3 regions of the Pseudarthrobacter sp. NPDC055928 genome follow, and region 1 is predicted to be linked to each of the others. Evidence: riboswitches for the same ligand, from Rfam matches in the RefSeq annotation. Region 1 holds a riboswitch; each other region holds the start of a gene.
What was found. A riboswitch is a leader RNA that binds a small molecule or an ion and turns the genes downstream of it on or off. The one in region 1 is predicted to bind cyclic di-AMP.

Region 1 (7,496 bases):
CGCCGCAGCCCTGCGTAAGGTTGCCGACGAGCTGGACGTTTAGGCCTGCTGATGAACCCGGAAGCTGAACAGCCGGACCCCGCGGCAGCGGATCAGGCAGGCGCCGCCGTCGAACCGTCAGCGGGAGCCGCGGCGAAGGCCGCCCCGGCCGCCACCGAAACCAAGCGCCGTGCGGGTGTCCCCGTCTGGCGTATCGGAAAACCGGACGCCTTCCTCGCCGCCGCAGTTGACGTAGCCCGGACCGCCGTTGAAGGCATCACTGCGGCCTCGACAATAGGCGCCCACCTCGGTGCCAAGAGTGAGGGCGACCGCCTGGTGACGCACCTCTTTGAGTCGCGCCTGCCCGGATACCAGGGGTGGCAGTGGTTTGCCGTCCTGACGCGTAACTCGCGGTCCAAGGTGGTCACGGTCAGTGAACTTGGACTGTTGCCCTCAGAGGACTCCATCCTTGCCCCCGAGTGGGTGCCTTGGGCAGAACGCGTGCGCCCCGAGGACGCCCAGGACGCCGAAGCCCTGGAGGTGGTTGGGGCACCGGACATCGAGGAAGGTCCGGACACCAACGTGCCTGGCCCGGAAGCGTTGGATGGCGAAGGGACTGTCGCGGAGGACGCTGATGCTGAAGACGCCGAAGAGCCTGACGCTGACGAGCCTGAGCCTGACGAGCCTGACGCTGACGAGCGTGACGCCGAATAATCGGCGAGCAGACACGCGACTCACACTAAACGCAGACGGCGCCGTCCGGGACCAAAGTCCGGACGGCGCCGTCGAGCGTTAAGAGCCCAATATTGCCCCAGGCATCCTGACGCCTCATACCCATCGATTGCTCCGTAGGCGCCCTTTAGGGGCCCAAAAGGGCGTTGCTGGAGCAATCGATGAGTGGGTGGGGGACTACTTGCGCAGTTCGCCCACCACAAAGTCGATGCAGGCCAGCAGCGCAGAGACATCTGCCGGTTCGATTGCCACGAAAGTGGCGATCCTGAGCTGGTTACGGCCCAGCTTGCGGTAGGGCTCCGTGTCCACAATGCCGTTGGCACGCAGCACCTTGGCAACGGCAGTGGCGTCAATGGAGTCGTCAAAGTCGATCGTCGCGATAACGTTTGAGCGCTCCTCCGGCTTGGCCACGAAAGGCGTGGCAAACTCGGAAGCCTCAGCCCAGCTGTAAATCCGGCCGGCAGAGTCCGCTGTACGGGCCGACGCGAAGTCCAGGCCGCCGTTGCTGTTCAGCCACTGCACCTGGGCATCCAGGGTCACCAGGGTGGAGAGCGACGGCGTGTTGTAGGTCTGGTTCAGGCGGGAGTTCTCGATCGCCGTCTGGAGGTCCAGGAAGTCGGGGATCCAGCGGTCGCTGGCCTTGATCCTGGCGGCACGCTCCAGCGCTGCCGGGGAAAAGAGGCCCAGCCACAGGCCGCCGTCGGACGCGAAGTTCTTCTGCGGTGCGAAGTAGTACACGTCTGCCTCGGCAACATCAACGTCCAGGCCACCTGCGGCGGACGTTGCGTCCACCAGGACGAGCGCGCCCTCATCCACACCGGAGACGCGCTTGACGGGCGCCGAAACACCGGTGGAGGTCTCGTTCTGCGGCCAGGCGTAGACGTCAACGCCGGCCTCGGCCTGGGCAACCGGCCGCGTACCGGGCTCGGACTTGATGATCGAGGAGGCGTCCAGGAACGGCGCCTTGTTGGTGGCTGAGGCAAACTTGGAGCCGAATTCGCCGAAGGACAGGTGCTGGGCCTTCTTCTCAACGAGGCCAAAGCTGGCAATATCCCAGAATGCTGTGGAACCGCCCACGCCCAGTACTACCTCGTACCCGTCAGGGGCACGGAAGAACTGGCTCAGGCCTTCGCGGACCGAACCGACAAGGTTCTTGACCGGAGCCTGGCGGTGGGACGTGCCCAGAATGGTCGTGGACGCCGCCGAGAGTGCTTCAATCTGTTCCGGCCTGACCTTGGAAGGTCCTGCGCCGAACCGTCCGTCCTTTGGCAGGAGGTCGGCAGGAATAGTGATGCTGTTTTCGCTCACAAGGGCTCCAATTTCGGCGTGGACGTGACACATGTCCGGGACGGTGGGGTGGCCGGCAGTCGTCAGTGACCGCAACGAGGACCTCCTATATTCTGCCTGAACCGCTGATTCGGCGGGAACCGGCTACGTCATAGTCCAGCCATTGAGACAGGCCGGAGGGGCCGTAGGAATTATCCGGACAAATTCAAAATAGGCTAAGCTTTTCAACGGACTACGTCGCTGTCGGTACGCGATACGGTGGGACAACGCAAGGTAATGCGCTCGAGGAGCTGAGCTGGATGACGGATCTGATCGATACTACGGAGATGTATCTTCGGACCATTTTGGAGCTTGAGGAAGAGAACATCGTTGCTCTTCGCGCCCGCATTGCCGAACGGCTGCGGCACTCCGGACCCACGGTGTCCCAAACGATTGGCCGGATGGAACGCGACGGCCTGGTGGTGGTCTCCGGAGACCGTCATCTGGAACTGACGGAAACCGGGCGTAAACGGGCCACCGAGGTCATGCGCAAGCACCGGCTCGCGGAGCGCCTCCTGGCGGATGTGATCGGCCTGGACTGGGCGTACGTCCATGACGAAGCGTGCCGCTGGGAGCACGTGATGAGTGAGCGCGTCGAGCGGCGCATCTACGAAATGCTGAACCACCCCACTGAATCGCCCTATGGCAATCCCATCCCTGGCCTGGCGGCATTGGGAGGCCAGGCATCGTCGCCCTTCACGGACGGTGTGATTAATCTCCTGGAAGCCATGAAGGGCTATGGCCCCGGATCCACCGTGGTTGTCAGCAGGCTGGCAGAACCCATCCAAGTGGACCCTGAGCTGCTGACCCAGCTGGACGAGGGCGGGATCCGGCCGGGCGCCCCGATTTCGCTGGAGCGCGTGGGAGACTACATTTCGGTCCGGGTCCCCGGGATCGAAGGGGCACTGGAGCTTCCCCCCGAAGTGGCGGCGCACGTATTCGTATCCGTCCGCTGACCTCTGACGGAGCGCCCGGGTCCGGCGGGCGGGTTACCCCAATGAATAGGCTTTAAGCAAAGATAACGGAATTGTTACTGTCTGGCTTAATCGCCTATAGTTAACGCCAAGCGTCGATACAAAAGCGTTACCTGATCTGGAGCCGAGCTCTGCCAGCAGATCAGTAGTACGAGTCACCAACTGGCAGAGGCGGGGGAACCACAACCGGCAGTCGCAAGGCTGCCTTGGGGTGAAGTCCGTCAGCAGCAAGCCTCTTCCAGCGAAGGATCCTCACGGGATATCTCTGCGCCGAAGCTTGCTTACGGCGGACCGGGTCTATGAACTCTCTGACCCGAATCCGACAGCTAACTTCGCAGGCTTTCCAGAGAGGAACCGTTCTTGACCATGCAGAATTCCAGGGGCCGCCGCCGCGCAGCGGGCCCCGCAGCAGCGCCCCGCGTTGCTGCAGCTGTGGCCGCGGACAGGCCCCGGGATCCACAGCGCGATGCGCGCCGCCGCCGGGGACCCTTCCGGCAAATCACTGACTTCGCAGCGGCCAGTGGGGTGGGCCAAAAGGCCGGCATCGCCCTCGCGGCCACCGGCCTGGTGCTCACAGTCACCGTCCCTGCCACCAGTCCCGTCCTGGCCACGCCGGACGCCGGTCAGCAGACATCGGCTGTTTCCGCAGCTCCGCAGCCTGAAATTTCCGCCGAAGCAGGCGCAAAAATCGACTTCAGCCGCTCATCCGTAGTCACCATGGGTGATCCGGACGGCAAACTCAAGCAACTCCTGAGCGCCCAGTCGGCGGGGTCCATCACCCGGGCCGCCTCGGCCGGCAGCCTCGGTGCTCCGCTGGCGAGCCTGGTTACGGCCTCCCCATTCGGCTACCGCGTGAGTCCTATCACTGGCGGCTCCGGTGACTTCCACCGCGGCCAGGACTACGTGGCACAGTGCGGCACGTCTGTCCTGGCGGCCGCCAGCGGCACTGTGACCTTTGCGGGATGGCACCAGTTTGGCGGAGGTAACCGCGTGGTCGTGGACCACGGCAACGGCCTTGAAACGACGTACAACCACCTGTCTTCCTTCAACGTCAAGGTTGGCCAAACGGTCAGCCGAGGCGAGGTAGTGGCGCTCAGCGGCACCACCGGCGCCTCCACAGGCTGCCACCTCCATTTCGAGGTCCAGGTCAATGGCGAAGTCGTTGACCCCACCGGCTGGCTCTAGCCCAACTGATGGAAAACTCTCACATTTGCGTGACATGCCGTGACCTGAATGTGACATTCGCTCTGAACTGCTGTACCGTCTAACTTGCGTCAACTTTTCCGAAGTTGACGTTCTTGAGTGGATTGCCTAGCTCTGCCACCGCTCAAGGTCCGTTCGCATGACATCGTCTGGCAGGGGCGGGGGAACCAATTTTGGCCTTTGAAGTTCGAAGGCCTTGGGGTTAAGTCGCAAAGCTTCCTGTGGAAGCGGCGTGGCCGGGTGAACTCCCATCCGAATCCGACAGCTCACCTCGTAGGCATTGGGAGAGGCTACCTTCGTGTCTTCACGCCATAATTCTGCGCGTCACCGCGCACAAACGGTTCGCACCAACCCGTTGGGCCCCGTGTCCAAGGCTGTCAGTGCAAATGCCGGGACCGTCGGTCGCCAAGCTGCTGTCATCGCAGCTGCATCAGGTCTGATCCTGAGCATGGGGCTTCCGGCCAACGCAGCGGACACCACCGCTGGCGTTTCCGCCTCCACCGAGTCCGGCTCGCAGACGGCGCTTGCCGTCACCGCTGCCCCCACCGCCACCGTCTCCTTCGAACGCCCCGTGGTCAAGACCACGCCGGCCCCGAAGGTCGAAACGGTCCGTGCACAGTCCACTGACACGGAACGGGCAGCAGATGCAAAGGCCCCCGCAGCCAGCAAGCTGACGGACGCGGTATCTTCCGCGGCCGCCTCCGGCCTGGCCGCAATCGCCTACACCGGAATCGGCCACCCCTACGTCTGGGGCGGCACCTCGCCCAGCGGCTGGGACTGCTCCGGCTTCACCCAGTGGGTGTACGCCCAGGCAGGCATCAGCATTCCCCGTGTAAACGCGTGGACGGCAATGACCCCCACGTCAACACCGTCTCCCGGTGACCTTGTTATGCAGAATGGCGGCGCACACGTAGGCATCTACGTTGGCAACGGCATGATGATCAGCGCCCTGAACCCGTCACAGGGAACGCTGCTGCACTCCGTGGCCTCCACGGGCGGCGGATCCTTCTACACCCTGAAGTAGAAGAACCGCGCCCGCTAGAACACTTTTCGCTAAATCCCCGTTCGGGGTGTGCCGGCGTACCCCCAAGATGCCGGCGCACCCAAAGCCCTTGGCCTGCCTGTGCGGTCCTGAGGAAAACGAAAGAGAGAAATAATGACTACACGTGCAATTGCTGCACGGCACCGCGCGGAGGTCACCACGACCAACTCGCTGGCTGTCATTGCCAAGGCCCTCGGCGACAACGCCGGTGGCATGGGTCGCCAGGCCGCGGTTATCGCTGCTGCCTCCGGCCTGGTCCTGACCAGTGGTATCGCCGCCAACGCTGCAGACACCAACGTTCAGCGCGAATCGGCTTCCGCTTCCAACGTTGAGGTTGAGGTTGCCGCTCCGGCGGTCATTTCGGCCGCTTCCACCATTGCCATCTCCTACGAGAAGCCCGCGGTGACCACCACGCCGGCTCCCGTGGTTGAAGCGCCGGAACCTGAGCCTGAGGTTGAGGTTGAGGCTCCCGCACCCGCCGCTCAGGCTGTTTCCACCGTCAAGGTAGCGGCTGCAGCTCCGAAGGCACCTGTGGCCGCCAGCAGCAAGGGCCAGGCCATCCTGTCCGCAGCCTACGCCCAGCTGGGCGTCAACCAGGACTGCACCATGCTGGTCACCAACTCCCTGGCCGCTGTGGGCATCAACTTCCACGACTGGCCTGCAGGTTACCTGTCCCTGGGCCAGACCGTAAGTGCCGCCGAGGCCCAGCCCGGCGACCTGATCTACTACGCCGATGGCGGTGCGGGCGTTGCCCACGTGGCTGTCTACGCCGGCAACGGCCAGGCCGTACACGGTGGCTACAACGGCAACCAGACCGTTGTTTTCAGCGCCAACGTTGGCTCCGGCCCGGTTTTCATCCGCGTCAGCTAATTTCCGTAGCAACGCTTGGCAAGGACCCCCGCCCTACGGCGGGGGTCCTTGCGCTTTAACGACGCAGCCGGGCCCAGACCCGGTAAGAGGCGATCGACACGGGCGCACCCCGAAACCATGGATTAGTTGATCCCGGGTTTCTTTGTTTACTCTTGTGGTGTCGATCCATAGCCCGGACATGCCGAGGGCAGCCGGCCCTCGCGCCCCTGACGGGTGCGGCCGTGAAGAGGTACGTGCATGCGCACTCTCGTTCTGAATGCTGGATATGAACCGCTGGCGGTAATCACCTTCCGCCGGGCGCTGGTCCTTGTGCTCACGGGGAAGGCAAGCGTTGTAGCCGAAGGCGAGGACCCCGTAGTGGGGCCACAGGAGATTCTGGGCCGCCCGTCCGTGATCCTCCTGAACCGCTACATCCGCCCCCGGTACAACCAGACCACCGCCGTGAGCCGCCGTGGCGTGCTGCGCCGGGACGGACACCGGTGCGCCTACTGCGGAAAAGCAGCCCACACCATTGACCACGTCCAGCCCAAGTCCCGCGGCGGTGCAGATTCCTGGGAAAACCTCGTGGCCGCCTGCCTGCGCTGCAACAACGTCAAAGGCGACCACACGCCGGGGGAGATGGGGTGGAAGCTCCGGTTCACCCCGGAACCACCGCATGGGACCATCTGGCAAATCAAGGAGCTGGAGAAACCCACACCGGCGTGGGATCCCTTCCTGTTGCCTGAACGGGCTGCCTGACCCGGCTGAAAGCACGGATAATTCCCGCCCCGCTAGGCTGGAGTGGTGGCTCCTGATACATACGAATTTGACGCGGTAATCCTTGCGGGCGGCCGTTCGTCCCGTCTGGGTGGCGTCCCCAAGCAGTCATTGATTTACGACGGCGCCACCCTCCTGCAGCGGTCCCTCGCAGCAGCCGGGGGTGCCCGGAGGGTCGTGGTGGTCGGCCCGGACCCGGGCCCCCTGCCCGAGGGGGTCCTCAGGTGCCGGGAAGAACCGCCGTTTGCCGGTCCGGCGTCGGCCATTGCAGCAGGCTTGGCCGCGCTCGATGGAACCGCGGGGCCGCGTCCTCCCTTCACGCTCTTGCTGGCCTGCGACATGCCCAGGGTGGGCCAGGCCATTGATGCCCTTCGGCGGTCGCTTGGTCCTGGCGACGGCGCCATGGCCATTTCGCCGGATGGCCACCGCCAACCCCTGGTGGGCTTTTACAGCACTCCCGCACTCCACCGTTCAGTACAGGACCTTGACTCCCGCGGGGCCTTAATGAACGGTTCAGTATCCGCTCTCCTTGCTAGGCTGGACGTGCAGCTTGTCACCGTCCCGGCGGGCTCTACGGATGACGTAGACACCTGGGATGATGCCGCCGCGCTTGG
Region 2 (7,496 bases), on a different contig from region 1:
GGCATGCAGAACCAGGCGGCCCTATTCCCCGTGTGGCTTGTCGACGGCGAAGTCCCCGCCGGGATACATAACGGTCTCGTGGCCGTCGTCAAAGCGGACCAGGTAAGGCGGATGGCCTTCCTGTCCTTTGACTTCAAGGATGACACCGTGCCGGTCGGTCGACCCGACGGTCCTTCCCCTGACGATGATCCTGTCACCCTGAGCTGCCTCCATGGCAATCACCTCCCAGCCCCAGAGTACGACTCAACAGCAGGCCGTAACAGGGTACATTTTAGACGTCAGGCTTCGGTGAGCCGGTACACCGAGACGTGGCTGCGGGAATCCGCGGCGAATTCGCTGCCGTCCCAGTCCGCCCACCTGGATTCCAGCCTAAATCCTGCCAACTGCGCCAGCAGGTCGAGTTCGCTGGGCCAGATGTAGCGGTGGGGTGGGCGGCATTCTGGAAACACCGGACCTGGTGGTCCTGGGTCAGGAGGTTCGCGATGGTGTTAAACACCAGGAACGCCAACGCAAAGTTCTCGCCCGCGACGGCCTCGGCCATGTCACCCTGAACGACGGGAATGCGCGGATCCACGAACCCCACCGGCGCCGGGCAACGTGGCAGGATTCAGTCATGCCGCTGCACCTCGTACTCGTCTCCGACACCCATGTTCCCCACCGCGCCCGGGACCTGCCTGCGCAGGTGTGGGCCGCCGTCGAAAGCGCCGACGTGGTGCTCCACGCCGGAGACTGGGTGACAGCGGAACTGCTGGACCAATTTGAGCGGCGAAGCCGGCGCCTCATAGGGGTGTACGGCAACAACGACGGGCCGGAACTCCGCCGGCGGCTTCCGGAAACGGTGGCCGTCACACTGGAAGGCGTGCAGTTTGCCATGGTGCATGAGACCGGCACGGCCAGGGGGCGTAGCGAACGCGCGGAGTCGCACTATCCGGACGCCGACGTGTTGGTCTTCGGGCACAGCCACATACCGTGGGATACCACTACCCCGCGCGGGTTGCGCCTGCTCAATCCCGGTTCGCCGACGGACCGCCGGCGCCAGCCGGTCTGCACGTACATGGCTGCGGTGGTTGACGGTGGCCTCCTGCAGCAGGTGGAACTCGTGGAGGTGCGGAAGGACTGACCCGGAGGTCGGGAGCGTCCGTCCGCCCGGTCAGTCCCTGTCAGCCGCCAGAAGGGAGTCGGTGGCGGGGTCCGGCTGCCCGTCGAAGAAGTCGGCCAGCACGGTCTTGAAGATGGTCTCCCCCGGCGCGGCACGCAGGAACAGTGTCATCGAAGAGTGCAGCTTCCTGGCGTCGATGCCGCCGAGGATGTCCGTGGCCGAGCGGCCGGCGTGTGTGTCGATGGCGGCTGCGGACTCCAGCAGCCGCGGGCCCAGGACATCATGCTTCAAGTACGCCTGCGCTTCTTCCAGCGAATTGATGGCGTACCTGACCGACGTGGGGCTGCTGCCGAGCCCGGCAATCTGCGGGAAGATGAACCACATCCAGTGGCCCGTCTTCCTGCCCAGCTGCAATTCGTCCAAGGCCCGGCTGTAGGTGCCGCCGTGGTCTTGAGCCTCGACAAAACGCTCGAGGTCGTAGGGATCGCTCATCTCCGTCTCCTTCTCTCAGGTGTTTCAGGCTACTTCTGCGGTCAGGGATGCTGCGTGGCGGATCCAGCCATCGGGGTCCTGGCTCCAGCGGGTGATCACGACGCCGGCGCGCTGCCGGCCAGGTCCGTCCAGCACCTTCAGGAGCGGGACTACAACGTCGTTGATCAGCGGGATTACCAGCTCACCGCTGTGCGCGGATCTGATAAAGCCCTCGAGCCTGGTCAGGTCCGTATGCCGCAGCATGGCCACCCGGGACTGCAGCAGCACCACAGCGGCGAGGCGACGCTCATAGACGGGCTTCCTGCCGGGTCCTGGTTGGCCCCAGAGCAGTGAGGCCAAGGCCACCACGTCATCGCGGCCAAGGTCCTTGAACTTCCGTCCGGCGTCGCGGACGGTTCCCCGGACCGCCCCCACCGACGCACCATAGGAGCCCAGGGCACCGCCCATCCGGGACTCCACCTCGTCCGCCCGGTACCAGGCTCCTTCGTTCTGCAGCGTGGCATCAATGAAGTCCGCGGCATCCAGGACTGTCTGGTTCACGGCTACCGTCCGCGGCGCCCGGTGGAGGCATGCTCCAGGCAATAGGGGGTCCATGGCCTGGCCTCCAGGCGGCCCTCGGCGATAGGCACGCCACATACCTCGCACACGCCGTAGGTGCCATCGGCAACTCGTTGCAGGGCAGCTTCCACCTGAGCCAGGCCCGAGCTGCTCTGTTGCAGCAAGGCCGAGGCCTGGGACAGCTCGAAGGCGATGGTGGCACCCTCGGGGTCGTGCTCGTCGTCGACGTTGGAGTCCTGGCGTGCAGCATTGGTTGAGGAAATGTCCGCCCGCAGCGCCGGAAGCAGGGCAAGCTTTCGCGCACGCTCTTCCTCCAGCAGGATCCGGAACCGCTCAAAGTCAGCCATGGGAAAAGCCTACGCCGCGGCACCTTCGCAGGACTCGACAAGTGGCACTCAACGGAGCATGCTGTCACTCGTAAGCGCCTCAGATGCCGCCTGGTAATCCGTTTGACGCCGCGGGTGATTCCTACCCCATTCCACCGGGGCATGACTCCTGGGTGGACGGCGACCAGGCCCTCGTCGGCATTGAATTCGTCAGCGCCGCCGAATTTGCCAATCCAGCACCGGACTCCGCCTAGCCTTCGCGTCAGCGCCCGGCCGGGTCAGTACCAGTTGTATTGGACGGAGTGGTTCCAGGCCCCGCACGGAGACGTGTACCGGTCCCGGATGTACCCGAGGCCCCACTCGACCTGCGTCCGGTAATTGGTGAGCCAGTCGCTGCCGGCGCTGGCGTACTTCCCGGCGGGCAGCGCCTGGGCGATCCCGTAAGCGCCGGAGTAGGGGTTGGTGGCCGTGGTCAGCCAGTTGGATTCCTTGGTCCACAGCTGCGCCAGGCACAGGAACTGGTCCTGGCCCCAGCCGTAGGCGGACAGCCGGCCCGAAGCGTAACTCTTGGCTCCGGCGGGGTCGTTGACGGCACCGCCAGGAACGGAAGGGACGACGACGGGCGGCGGGCTCGGCGTCGGACCAGGGGCGGGAGGCGGAGCCGGCGCCGGCGCCGCCGGAGCAGCTGGGCCGGCCGGTGCGGCGGGCCCAGGGTTCACCGGTTTCTGGGCGGCGGCCAGGGCCGCGGCCTTGGCCGCCGCCTCGGCCTGTTGGCGGGCCTGTTCCTGCGCGGCGGCGCGCTTAGCTGCCTGCGCGGTCTCGTAGGCAGCCAAAGCCGCCTGGCCCTGCCGGAACTCCCCTTCGACGGCGGCAGTGGTGCCCTTGAGGGATGCCAGCTGCGCGGTCAGTTCCTGGCTGTGCTCCTGCTGCTCCGCAACCTGCCGTGACATGGCCTGCTGGGCCGCCTGGGCGGCGTCGAGCTTGCTCTTGGCTTCCCCTGACAGCCGTTCGCGTTCAGTCCTCGCTGCCCTTTCCTGATCGGCGAGGGCATTGGCGACCCGTTCGGCAGCCGCGGATTTGTTCACCAGGGCCGCGGTCTTGTCGCTGACGATCTGGACGATATTCAGACCCTGGATGCTGTTGGTCTGGACGGCGTCGAGGGCGACGAAGAATCCCATATTGGTGCCGCCGGTCTTGTACGACTGGGCTGCCAGGGCGCCGATTTCCTTTTTGTACTGCCCGAGTTCCGCTGTGACGCGTGCAGTCTGTGCGGTGAGGACGTCAACCCTTGAGCTGGCAGCCTGGAGCGCTGCGTCCGCCGCGGCGTATTCGGCAGCGGACGTCACGGCAGCGCCACCCAGTGCCTCAGCCTGCGTCTGCAGCCCACCCAACAGTTCGTTGATCCTGGTGACCTCCGCAGCCTTACCGGCCTCGCTTTGCTTGGCGTTTTGCACGTCCTGCCAGGAGGGGTAACCGCCTGGCGGAGGATCGTCGTCGGCATGCGAAGGCGCCGTGGCGAGCGGGGCCGCCAAAACAACCGCCAGCAGGCCCGCAACGGCAGGCAGCCTCATTCTTTGAGCAAACCGGGACATAGTTGGTGAGCTTACCGGGCGAAACTCTTGCCTAGTGGATGCTGGTCCAACATTGTTATCCAGCAGAGATCCCTCCCGTAGCAGCCCCAGGGCAGGCCTCCTTTACCACGCATCAGGCCTCAATCTGAGGATAAAAACGCCAGACGGCCTCTTTTGTTACGTGATTTCAATCACACGGCACCAGCTGTCGCAGCATATACCGCTATCGGGGCCTGACCTGCAACGTCATTCCACACACGGAAGAACCCCACCCGAAGATAAGGTGGCTTTTTGGCCTACATTCCGTTACCGGAATGTGACATTCCAAAAGAGCAGAGGTTATGGTCGAGCGGTGTCCTGGCTCAAGCCGGGGCATTCCCGTCAGTATGCCGAACCCTGCCGCTGAACCGGGACCCCAGTTACTTTCACTGGCAGGGACGGGGGAACCACGTTTCCACGGCTTCGTTCCGAAGCCTTGGGGTTAAGTCGATATCGCTCCGTCCCGTACGGAGCCGTAACCGGCCGGGTGTCTCCGACCCGAACCCGACAGCTCACCCCGCAGGCATGGGAGAGGCGATTACCCGTGTCAAAAAACTCCACTGCCGCACGCCATCGTGCGACTTCTGTCCGCCCCACCGTCCTGGTTGGCCTGTCTTCCTCGGCCAAAGCCCGCGCACTGACGTTCGGCCGGCCCGCACTTGCCGCAGTTGCCGCGTCCGGGCTGCTCTTTAGCGTTGGCACCCCGGCGCAGGCCGGCGTCCACGGCCCGGACTCGTCCGGGACCGTCAATGTGCAGGGCCAGACCAGCGCACCGGCCGCCGTTGCACCGGCCGCGGCTGCCGCTCCGGCCGCCGCAGCCACTGTCCACACGGTCGTCTCAGGCGACACCCTGGGCGCAATTTCCGCCGCCTACGGCGTGGCCCTGAACGACGTCCTGGCTGTGAACGGCCTGTCGCTGACCACCATCATCTACCCCGGTGACCAGATCCAGATCCCGGGTGCCGGCTACACTGCTCCGGCTCCGGCTCCGGTGGCGAAGGCAGCCGCAGCGCCCACTGCCCCGGCCAACACCGGCGTCCAGCTGGCTTCCACTGCCGCCCCGGCGGCGCAGGCACCGTCCGGCTCGCTCGGCGCTGCCATCCTGGCTTCCGCCTATTCGCAGCTCGGCGTTCAGCAGGACTGCACCGCCATGGTGGAGAAGGCACTGCGCTCGGTGGGCAAGAGCGTGGGAGACCTTGCACCCACCCAATTCTTCGCGTACGGCACCGTGGTGGGCACCCCTGCAGCCGGTGACCTGGTCATCACCGCCGGCCACGTGGGCGTCTACGCCGGCAATGGCCAGGTTGTTAGCGGCGGCGTGGACGGTTACAAGACCGAAGTCCACTCCATCAGCTGGTTGTCGGGAGCGTCCTTCGTCCGCGTAGCGTGAGTCCGGCCGGTTCGACGGCGGCGGGCGGCAATCAGCCGCCTGTCGCCGTCGTCCCCCGTTTTTGTTCGCTCAGGTTCCGCAGAACGTCCGGTAGCTGCCGAAGTCAACAGGCGCGGGACCGGCGTAGCGTTCCAGGCCGGGGCGCTCAGTGTACGGCTGCGTCAGGACGTCCACCAGGCGGTGGAACGGGTCCAGGTCGCCTGCGGTAGCGGCGCCCAGGGCTTCTTCCACCAAGTGGTTCCTGGGGATGTAGACAGGGTTCACCCGGTCCATCATGTCTGCGTCCGGTGCCAGGGCGAGCCACTTCTTGGTCCACGCGTCAAATGCTCCTGGGTCCGTGAACATGGTACGGGCTGCGTCGGGTGTACCGCGGGCTGCGGACCCGAGGCCCCGGAGGAACGAGGTGTAATCAACCTGCCCCTCTTCAAGCATTGCGAGCAGGTCATTCACCAGAGGCCCCGCTTCGTCGTCCCTTGCCTCCGCGCCGAGCCCCAGCTTGGATTTCATCCCGGTGGACCAGGCCGTACTGTACAGGTTGCGGAACGCGCCCAGTGACTCCACAGCGAGCGCAACGGCCTGCTCCTGATCCTCGTGGAGCAGGGGCAGAAGCGCCTCGGCCAGCCGGGTGAGGTTCCATTCAGCGATGACTGGCTGGTTGGCGTAGGCGTAACGTCCGCCGGCGTCGATGGAGCTGTAGACCGCACCGGGGTTGAAGGCATCCATAAACGCGCACGGTCCATAGTCGATGGTCTCGCCCGAGATGGTCATGTTGTCCGTGTTCATTACCCCGTGGACAAATCCTACGAGCATCCACTGGGCCACCAGGGACGCCTGGGCGGCGATGACCGCATCGAACAGCGCGAGATAGGGCTGGTCCGCCTTCGCGGCGTCCGGATGATGGCGGCTGATCGCGTGGTCGGCCAGCCGACGGAGGAGCTCCGTGTCGCCGTTGACCCGGGCGAACTGGAAACTGCCCACACGCAGGTGGCTGCTCGCAACGCGGGTCAGCACAGCCCCGGGAAGCATGGTTTCGCGGCGGACTGGCCGTCCCGTGGCCACGACGGCAAGCGACCGTGTGGTGGGAATGCCCATGGCGTACATGGCTTCACTGACGAGGTATTCGCGCAGCATCGGACCAACGACGGCGAGGCCGTCACCGGCACGGGCGAACGGGGTACGGCCTGAGCCCTTGAGGTGCACATCGCGGAGGCGCCCGTGAATATCCGTGACCTCCCCCAGCAGGAGGGCGCGCCCGTCTCCCAAGAGTGGCGAATAGCCTCCGAACTGATGCCCGGCGTATGCCTGGGCCACAGGCGTGGCACCTTCCGGGACCCGGTTGCCGATGAGCATCAGCGTCCCCTCCGGGGTCCGCAGCAACGCCGGATCCAGGCCAAGTTCGCTGGCCAGCCGCTCGTTCAGCACGAGGAGTTGCGGGGACGGAGCCTCCTCGGCCTGCCAGGGTACAGCAAGCTCCTCGAACTCCCGGGCGAAGCGGCCATCGAAGGTGAGCGTTGTTGACGTTGTGGTGCTCATCTTTCAAGACTACCCGCGCCTGCGGCGGGACCGGCGGCGTAAAATTTTTCGTACCGGTTCATCGCTGCCCAGGGCAGTCAGGGTAATGGGAAGGTCGCGGTACCCATGGTCAAGAATCCGTTCGGGCATCATCAGCACGAGGAACAGAAACCGCCCGATTCAGCCAAACACAGCCACCGGCCCTGGCTGAAGAGGGAGGATGCAGGTTTTGAACACGGGCGGAGCAGTCTCTTCTTCCTCGCCCATGACCTTCCCCAGCCGCCCACTGTGACCTGCATCCAGGGACATGAGATACCGGACGGGCAAACCACGTGCCACCACGGCCATCCCATCGGGTGACGCCGAGCGTCAGACGTGCTGCTTGAACCACGCCAACGTGTCGTTCCAGGCCGCCGTTGCCTGGGCCTCGTTGTACCGTTCACCGGTGTCGTTGTGGAAGGCGTGGTCCACGCCCGGGTAAACGGTCAGCTGGTGTGTGATGTTGTTGG
Region 3 (7,496 bases), on a different contig from region 1:
CCGGGTTCGACGGCGTCGAGCTGCTGACCAGGATCCGCGCCTTCGCGCCTGAAGTACCGGCGCTCTTCCTGACTGCGAAGGATGCCGTCCAGGACCGGATTGTGGGCCTGGCTGCCGGCGGTGACGACTACGTGACCAAGCCGTTCAGCATGGAGGAGGTCCTCCTCCGGCTGCACCGGCTAGTGCAGCGCTCCGGCGTGGCAGCGATGGACACCGCTGAGCTGGTAGTGGGTGACCTTGTCCTCAACATCGATACCCGCGAGGTGACCAGGGCCGGCGATGAACTGCAGCTGACTGCCACGCAGTTCGAGCTGCTCCGGTACCTCATGGAGAACCCCAGGCGCGTCATCAGCAAGGCGCAAATCCTGGACCGCGTTTGGAACTACGACTTTGGCGGGCAGGCCAACATTGTGGAGCTCTACATCTCGTACCTGCGCAAGAAGGTCGATGCCGTGCATCCGCCCATGATCCACACGGTGCGCGGCGCCGGATACGTCATCAAACCGGCGGACTAGGCCGTGCCCTCACTGCCTGCAGTGGCGCCCACGCATGGCCGGAGCTGGCTGAAGCCCTCCACCTGGCATCTGCGTACACGCCTTGTACTGGTTGCCATGGCCCTGCTGGTGGCCATCTGCGGCGCAGTTGGCCTCTTCAGCTACGCTTCCATGGACTCGTTCCTTACCCGCCAGCTCGACGAACAGCTCAGCCAGGCGGCCTCCCGGTCCAACGACCCCGGCCGGCCGCCGCTGGGCGGCTTCAACGGCAGGCCGGACCCGCTGGATTCCCGTGGGCAAAGCGTGGGTACGCTCAACGCCCGGATCCTGAATGGGCAGGTCAACAGCGCCGGATTCCTGGCCTCCGATACCACGCGTTCTCCCCTGTCCGCTGAGGACAAGGAGATCCTGCTGGCCCTCCAGAAGGATTCCCGCCCTGTGGACCGGACGCTCTCCAATGGCGAGTACCGGCTGATTGCAGTGGCAACGAACTACGGTGATGTCCTGGTGACCGGGCTCCCGCTCGCCGGCAAGGAAAGCACCCTCACCTCCCTGGTGTGGACCTTCGTTTTTGTTTCCCTCGGAGGGCTGGTCTTGATTGGCCTGGCCGGGACTATCCTCATCCGGCGCACCATGCAGCCGCTGGAGCAGCTTTCCGAGGTGGCCACACGCGTTTCGCGGCTCCCGCTAGACGCTGGCGAGGTGGCACTTGCGGTGCGCGTCCCGCCGTCGAACTCCAACCCCGGAACCGAGGTGGGCAGCGTGGGGCATGCGCTGAACCTCATGCTCGACAACGTGGCCAACGCGCTGCAGGCCCGGCAGCAAAGCGAGACCAAGGTACGGCAATTCGTTGCCGACGCGTCCCACGAACTGCGCACTCCGCTCACCGCCATCCGCGGTTACACGGAGCTAATGCGGATGACCGAGAACTTCACTCCGGATGGCCGGAAATCGCTGGCCCGGGTTCAGAACCAGTCCGAGCGCATGACCACGCTGGTGGAAGACCTGCTCCTGCTCGCCAGGCTGGACGAGGGCCAGCCGTTGAAACTCAGCGAGGTGGATCTGACGCAGCTGGTGATCGAAACCGTCAGCGACGAAAAAATCATCGCACCCGGCCACAACTGGCATCTTGAGCTTCCGGACGAGCCGCTTGCGGTCAATGCCGATGCGTCGCAGCTGCGCCAGGTGTTGGTAAACCTACTGTCCAACGCACGCAAACACACCGCTCCGGGCACAACGGTCACCACGGCCGTGATGAGGTCCGCCGACGGCAGTGCCGTGGTGACAGTAACGGACGACGGCGCTGGCATCCCGCCGGAATTCGTGGACCACGTTTTTGCCCGGTTTGCCCGCGCAGACGCGGCACGGACTGGATCTTCACGGTCCTCCGGCGCGGCGGCCTCGGAAGGGTCCAGCGGGCTTGGGCTGTCCATTGTGCAGTCCATTGTGGAGGCCCACGGCGGCAACGTGGAAGTGAACTCCCGGCCGGGTCGGACCCAGTTCACGTTGCGCCTGCCGGCGATCAACGGCTCATAGCAAGGCAACGCACCGGCGTCGTGATCTCTGTTACCAAAATGTGACTTAAGCGTCGCGCTCCTGTAGCGTCGATGGGGTGCGGTTCCCTTTGAGCCGCATATCCGGATGACGCCAAGCTCTGCCGCTTCCCGGATTCCGCTTGACCAGGCAGAGGCGGGGGACCCAGAGTCCCGGGCACTTAACTGCCCTTGGGGTGAAGCCAGCACGTGATCTTTCCGTGTGGCCGGATGCCCTCATCCGAACCCGACAGCTAACTCCGCAGGTGTGAGAGGCGATCCATCATGTCTGAATTCAAGGTACAAGCGCGCCCAGAGCGCGGTGCACATAAAGACAACGGCCGTGGCAAGACCGCGGCGCAACACACAAAAGCTTCGTCCCTGGGCAAGCGTGCAGCCGTTTTCGGTGCGGCCTGCGCCCTCCTCATCGGGGTCGGCGCAGCAGGCCAGGCTTCCGAATCCATGACTCCGGTGGCGGTCAGCGGGACCCAGTCCTCGGCGGCAGAGCTTGAATCCAACTTGAGGCTGGAAAAGGCCGAGATGCGGGCCAACCCGGCCCCTGAACCAGCTCCGGCCGAGATCAGCGTTGCCCCGCAGGCCGCCGAAGCGGCACCAGCACCGGCACCCGCACCAGCACCGGCACCCGCACCGGCCCCCGCCCCTGAGCCCGCACCGGCCCCCGTCGTCGCCGTCAACGATCCCGCCGGGGCCCAGGCCTATGCGGCGAGCCAGCTTGCCAGCTATGGCTGGTCAGCCGACCAGATGCAGTGCCTGCAGACGTTGTGGACCAAGGAATCTGATTGGACCACCACGGCCACCAACGCGAGCAGCGGCGCGTACGGCATTGTCCAGTCGCTGCCCGCCGAGAAGATGGCGAGCGCCGGGGCGGACTACCTCACCAACTACCGCACGCAGATCAATTGGGGCCTGAACTACATCCAGGAGCGCTACCAGTCGCCGTGCGGCGCGCTGAATTTCCACTTGTCGAACAACTGGTACTAAGCCGGTAATTGCGGCTTCCGCCATCCGAAGCAGCAGGCCCTGAATCCCCCGGTTCAGGGCCTGCTGCTTTTTGGCGTTGTATGTTCGCGGGGGCCGGACTTCCCTGACCTGCGGCTCCGGGCCATACTGGGGCCATGAAATTCACCACGACTATCCTGGGCAGCGGCAACAAGGCTGGTATTGAGGTTCCGGAGGAGGTTGTGACTGCCCTGGGCGCAGGCAAGCGCCCGCCGGTAGTGGTAACCATCAACGGCAAGAGCTACCGGAGCAGCATCGCGGTGATGGGCGGTCATAGCCTGGTTGGGGTGAGCACCGCCAACCGGGAATTCACCGGCGTAGAGGCTGGCGACACTGTTGAAGTGGATCTGGAACTCGACACGCAGCCCCGGATCATTGAAGTCCCGGATGACCTGGCCGCAGCCATGGCCGCCGAACCGGATGCCCAGGCGTTCTATGCCACCCTGAACTACAGCGCGCAGCGCCGTTATGTGGAGCCGCTCGGGGATGCCAAAACGGAGGAAACCAGGGCGAGGCGGATCGCGAAGGTCGTAGCCGACCTCAAAGCCGGAAAGAAATAATCCGCCGTCCTGCGGCGTCCGTTTCCACCGAGGCCGTGACCGCGGTGTAATCCGGGATATGGAGCACTCCCGCCGGTAATTCGCCCGTGTTTGGGCCCACCGCCACGGTCCGGATGCCCGCAGCCACTCCGGCCGCGATTCCAGCCGGGGCATCCTCAAAGACCACGGCATCCTCCGGCGCCACGCCCAGCAAACCGGCAGCGGTCAGGTAGCCTTCCGGATGCGGCTTGCCGCGCGTCACGAGGTCAGCCGTCACGGCAGCGGCAGGCATGGCCAGTCCAGCGGCATCCATGCGGATGTCAGCCAGGATCCGGTCCGCCGACGTCACCAGGGCCACGGCATCCGCGGGCAGGCTCCGGAGCAGTTCGGAGGCACCGGGCAGCGCAACGATGCCGGAAGTCCGCACCCGTTCCATGGCACCAAGTTCTGCAGTGAGCGCAACGATGTCGGCACCGGCAGGCGCGAACCGGCGCACGGTATCGCCTGCCTGGACGCCGTGGGAGGTGCGCAGGATCTCGGCGATGTCCAGGCCGTAGCGGGCGGCGAACTCGCCCCACACCTGCTCCACGACCGCTGTGGAGTCCACCAGCGTGCCGTCCATGTCAAAGAGGACGGCGCGGCAGGTCAATGTTCGTGTGGCAGCAGGAATGGGCAGGGTCATGAACCCCATTTTGCCCTACGTATTGCCTGAGGCGCCGCGCCCCGGTATGTACTGCACGGCCCACTTGTTCCCGTCCGGGTCCGCAAAGTACACGAAATGTCCCCAGTCCTGGATGTCGATATCACTCACGTCCACGCCGTTGCCCTTGAGGTGGTCATGGGCGGCTTGGATGTCATCGACGACGATCTGCAGGTTTGGTGCGCTGCCCGGAGGGGCATCGGTGAGCCCTTCGCCGATGCTGATCGAGCAGGCCGAGCCGGGCGGCGTCAGCTGGACGAAGCGGATGGAATCGCTGGGCCGCTCGTCGAAATCCGCGTTGAACCCCACCTTGTTGACATAGAAGTCCTTGGCGCGGTCGACGTCGGAGACGGGTACAAAAACGAGTTCAAGTTTCCAGTCCATCCGCACAGGCTAACGGGCCGATGCTGAATCCGGAACCCCGTAACCCCTGGCCAGAGCCGTCCGGCCGCTGCGGGGTCCCCTCGCCCCGCCCTGGCTATCCCGCGATCCCGTAAAGGCGGTCGCCGGCGTCGCCCAGTCCGGGGACGATGTAGGACTTCTCGTTGAGCTTTTCGTCGATGGACGCCAGGACGATGGTCACGTTGGCGTCGGACAGTTCCTCCTCCAGCTTGGCCAGCCCTTCAGGAGCGGCCAGCAGGCAGATGCAGGTGACGTCGGAGGCGCCGCGCTTGAACAGGAACTTAATGGCTTCGCGGAGGGTGCCGCCGGTGGCAAGCATGGGGTCCAGGACGAAGATCTGCCGGTCGGTGAGGTTCTCGGGGAGGCGCTCGGCGTACGTGATGATGTCCAGGGTTTCCTCGTCCCGTGCCATGCCGAGGAAACCCACCTCAGCGGTGGGGACCAGCTTGGTCATGCCTTCAAGCATCCCCAGGCCGGCGCGGAGGATGGGAACCACCAAGGGCGTGGGCTTGGTGAAGGCTGTGCCCACCGTGGTGCTCACGGGTGTCTCGATGGTCACCGGCTGGGTGCGGACATCGCGGGTGGCCTCGTAAGCCAGGAGCGTCACCAGCTCTTCCGTCAACTGCCGAAAGACGGGGGACGGGGTGTTTTTGTCCCTCAGGACAGTGAGCTTATGGGCGACCAGCGGGTGGTCCACAACGAGAGTGCGCATGCGTCAAAACTACCATCCGGGCATGGCGCCCCCGGGCCGGGAATCAGCTCGTATGATCGTCCCGGAGGACGGGGTGCTCGAACGTTGGCGCCGGGCCCACGTGCTCGTGTTTGCGGGTCAGATGGAACAGCCGGTGGGCCAGGATCACCATGCCCACCCAGGCCAGGCCCAGGAACCACCCGGCCATCACGTCCGTCAGCCAGTGATGGCCCAGGAACACCCGGCTCAGGCCCATCGCGATGATAAAAACCGCCCCGGCAGTGATGGCTGTGATCCGTGCCCAAAGGATCTCGAATTGCAGGCACATGATGTACACCAGGACGCCGATCACCACGGTGGTGTTGAGGGTATGGCCGCTGGGGAATGACGGCGAGGTCTCATACGGCGGGACGGCTTCGGCGTGGTCCGGGCGGGTGCGTCCCACCAGCCGTTTGCCGATAGTGGTTGCGAACGTGGAAACGGCCGCGGCTCCGCCCACCAGGATAATGGGCCGCCAGGTCCTGCTCAGGAAGGTAAGCCAGGCTGTGAGGATGCTGGCCAGGATGGGCATGCCGATTCCGCCGCCGATGTTGGTAAAGGCCGTTACCCCTGCGTCGAGTTCCGGGCTACGCAGGTTCTGTGCCAGTTCCAGCGCGGGCAGGTCCAGGGATGCCAGGCCTTGGTCGTCCACGACGTCGTCGTACACCTCGGCTCCCAGCAGTGCCATGATGACGACCAACGCGCCGCCCACCAGCAACGTGATCCACAGCGCGGCATACGGCTTGAACCATTGGCCCAGGCGTTCCCTCAGGGTGTCCATGTCCACGGTGCCTCCCCGGCGTCGATGCTTTGCAAGGCTGGATATCCCTCGAAACTATCATTGAGCCATGGTCGCCGCAGAAAAAACCCACCACGAGTGGATGGGTCTTGCCTTGGACGAAGCCCGGCGCGCGCTTGCTACTGAGGATGTGCCCATCGGTGCCGTGGTGATAGGGCCCGACGGCGCGGTGCTCGGGGCCGGCCGGAACCAGCGGGAGGAACTGGGAGACCCCACTGCCCACGCGGAGGTGGTGGCCATCCGGGAAGCTGCCGAACGGTTGCGTGCGCGCTCGAAGCTGGGCGGGGGCACTGGGGACGGCTGGCGGCTGGAGGACTGCACGCTTGTGGTCACGCTGGAGCCGTGCGCCATGTGCGCCGGCGCCGTGGTGCTGGCAAGGATTCCGCGGGTGGTATTTGGCGCTTGGGATGAGAAGGCCGGCGCGGCAGGCTCAGTCTTTGACGTTCTCCGCGAGCGCCGCCTCAACCATTGGGTGGAGGTGTACGGCGGTGTCAGGGAAGAGGAATGCGGCGTACTTCTCCGGGATTTCTTCGCCGCGCACCGGAGCCGCGCCTAGGCGTCCAGGCCTGAGGCGTCCCGGCCTGCGGCGTCCAGGGCGTCGATCCGGTCCTGGCGGGAGGCAGGCGAGTCGAGGCTGAAGGAGCGGAAATCGCCCAGTTCATCCCGGATCCAGGCCTCAACTTCGGCAATGCGCTGGGTTGCCGCCGGTGTGGGGCCGTCAAAGAGCCAGTACGCGATCCGCGCCTTTCCGGGATCGTATTGCCACAATCCGATGATCCGGCCGCGGTCAAGGATGGGGTGGTCGGGGAGGTCCGCCTGAAGCGCCAGGGTGGAGCCGAGTAGTTGCTTGTCCTTATCCTGTTCGGCAATCATGTCCGCGGAGTTCCGCCGGAGCAGCACGAGGGAGTCTGTGCCTGCGAGCAATTGGATCTGTTCCTCCGCCGGTGCGTCGAAAGCAGCGAGGCGTTCGACGTCGTCGGGCAGCATCCACAGCACCTCGCCGTCCGCCGCAGGAACCTCCACAGCTCCGACGGCTGCGAGCCCTGCCTTCGTGTGCGCCATCGTGAACCCCGTGAACCATTGCGACTGTTTGAAGGTGGCGCCGCCGGTCCATCCGAGATAGCGCTCCAGGAGGAGGGCGCGGGCTTCGTCGTCGTTCATGGAGGTGGGCGGTAAGCCCCACAGCGTGTAGGCGTACCGTTGCTGATCGAGGCGTCCGTTGACCGGCACGCGCCGGATCCGGCCGTCCGCCTGCAGGAGGCCCAGGGCCGTGGGCAGGG

Region 2: it holds a riboswitch for cyclic di-AMP, as region 1 does, so the genes downstream of both, ACFC25_RS15115 (LysM peptidoglycan-binding domain-containing protein) here and ACFC25_RS11660 (M23 family metallopeptidase) in region 1, are expected to answer to the same signal.
Region 3: it holds a riboswitch for cyclic di-AMP, as region 1 does, so the genes downstream of both, ACFC25_RS06975 (hypothetical protein) here and ACFC25_RS11660 (M23 family metallopeptidase) in region 1, are expected to answer to the same signal.

What each region holds. Positions count from the first base shown of each region.
Region 1 is NZ_JBHJZH010000008.1:31,573-39,068, forward strand. Features, by position in the region: gene ACFC25_RS11640 (cold-shock protein) at 1-43, shown strand, start outside; gene ACFC25_RS11645 (DUF3027 domain-containing protein) at 52-693, shown strand; gene serC (phosphoserine transaminase) at 889-2,019, opposite strand; gene ACFC25_RS11655 (metal-dependent transcriptional regulator) at 2,298-2,993, shown strand; cyclic di-AMP (ydaO/yuaA leader) riboswitch at 3,124-3,367, shown strand; gene ACFC25_RS11660 (M23 family metallopeptidase) at 3,378-4,196, shown strand; cyclic di-AMP (ydaO/yuaA leader) riboswitch at 4,345-4,508, shown strand; gene ACFC25_RS11665 (C40 family peptidase) at 4,579-5,238, shown strand; gene ACFC25_RS11670 (NlpC/P60 family protein) at 5,371-6,126, shown strand; gene ACFC25_RS11675 (HNH endonuclease) at 6,364-6,864, shown strand; gene ACFC25_RS11680 (molybdenum cofactor guanylyltransferase) at 6,910-7,496, shown strand, end outside.
Region 2 is NZ_JBHJZH010000012.1:29,242-36,737, forward strand. Features, by position in the region: gene ACFC25_RS15075 (DUF1918 domain-containing protein) at 22-213, opposite strand; partial or broken gene ACFC25_RS15080 (SAM-dependent methyltransferase) at 279-571, opposite strand; gene ACFC25_RS15085 (metallophosphoesterase family protein) at 614-1,120, shown strand; gene ACFC25_RS15090 (DUF1810 domain-containing protein) at 1,151-1,591, opposite strand; gene ACFC25_RS15095 (DNA alkylation repair protein) at 1,616-2,131, opposite strand; gene ACFC25_RS15100 (TraR/DksA family transcriptional regulator) at 2,134-2,496, opposite strand; gene ACFC25_RS15105 (hypothetical protein) at 2,580-2,729, shown strand; gene ACFC25_RS15110 (lytic transglycosylase domain-containing protein) at 2,754-4,046, opposite strand; cyclic di-AMP (ydaO/yuaA leader) riboswitch at 4,424-4,626, shown strand; gene ACFC25_RS15115 (LysM peptidoglycan-binding domain-containing protein) at 4,630-5,475, shown strand; gene ACFC25_RS15120 (YdiU family protein) at 5,545-7,008, opposite strand; gene ACFC25_RS15125 (dienelactone hydrolase family protein) at 7,357-7,496, opposite strand, start outside.
Region 3 is NZ_JBHJZH010000004.1:45,100-52,595, forward strand. Features, by position in the region: gene ACFC25_RS06965 (response regulator transcription factor) at 1-515, shown strand, start outside; gene ACFC25_RS06970 (sensor histidine kinase) at 519-2,030, shown strand; cyclic di-AMP (ydaO/yuaA leader) riboswitch at 2,147-2,306, shown strand; gene ACFC25_RS06975 (hypothetical protein) at 2,312-3,028, shown strand; gene ACFC25_RS06980 (YdeI/OmpD-associated family protein) at 3,163-3,606, shown strand; gene ACFC25_RS06985 (HAD-IA family hydrolase) at 3,587-4,276, opposite strand; gene ACFC25_RS06990 (glyoxalase superfamily protein) at 4,283-4,669, opposite strand; gene upp (uracil phosphoribosyltransferase) at 4,764-5,399, opposite strand; gene ACFC25_RS07000 (phosphatase PAP2 family protein) at 5,443-6,198, opposite strand; gene ACFC25_RS07005 (nucleoside deaminase) at 6,266-6,772, shown strand; gene ACFC25_RS07010 (DNA glycosylase AlkZ-like family protein) at 6,769-7,496, opposite strand, start outside.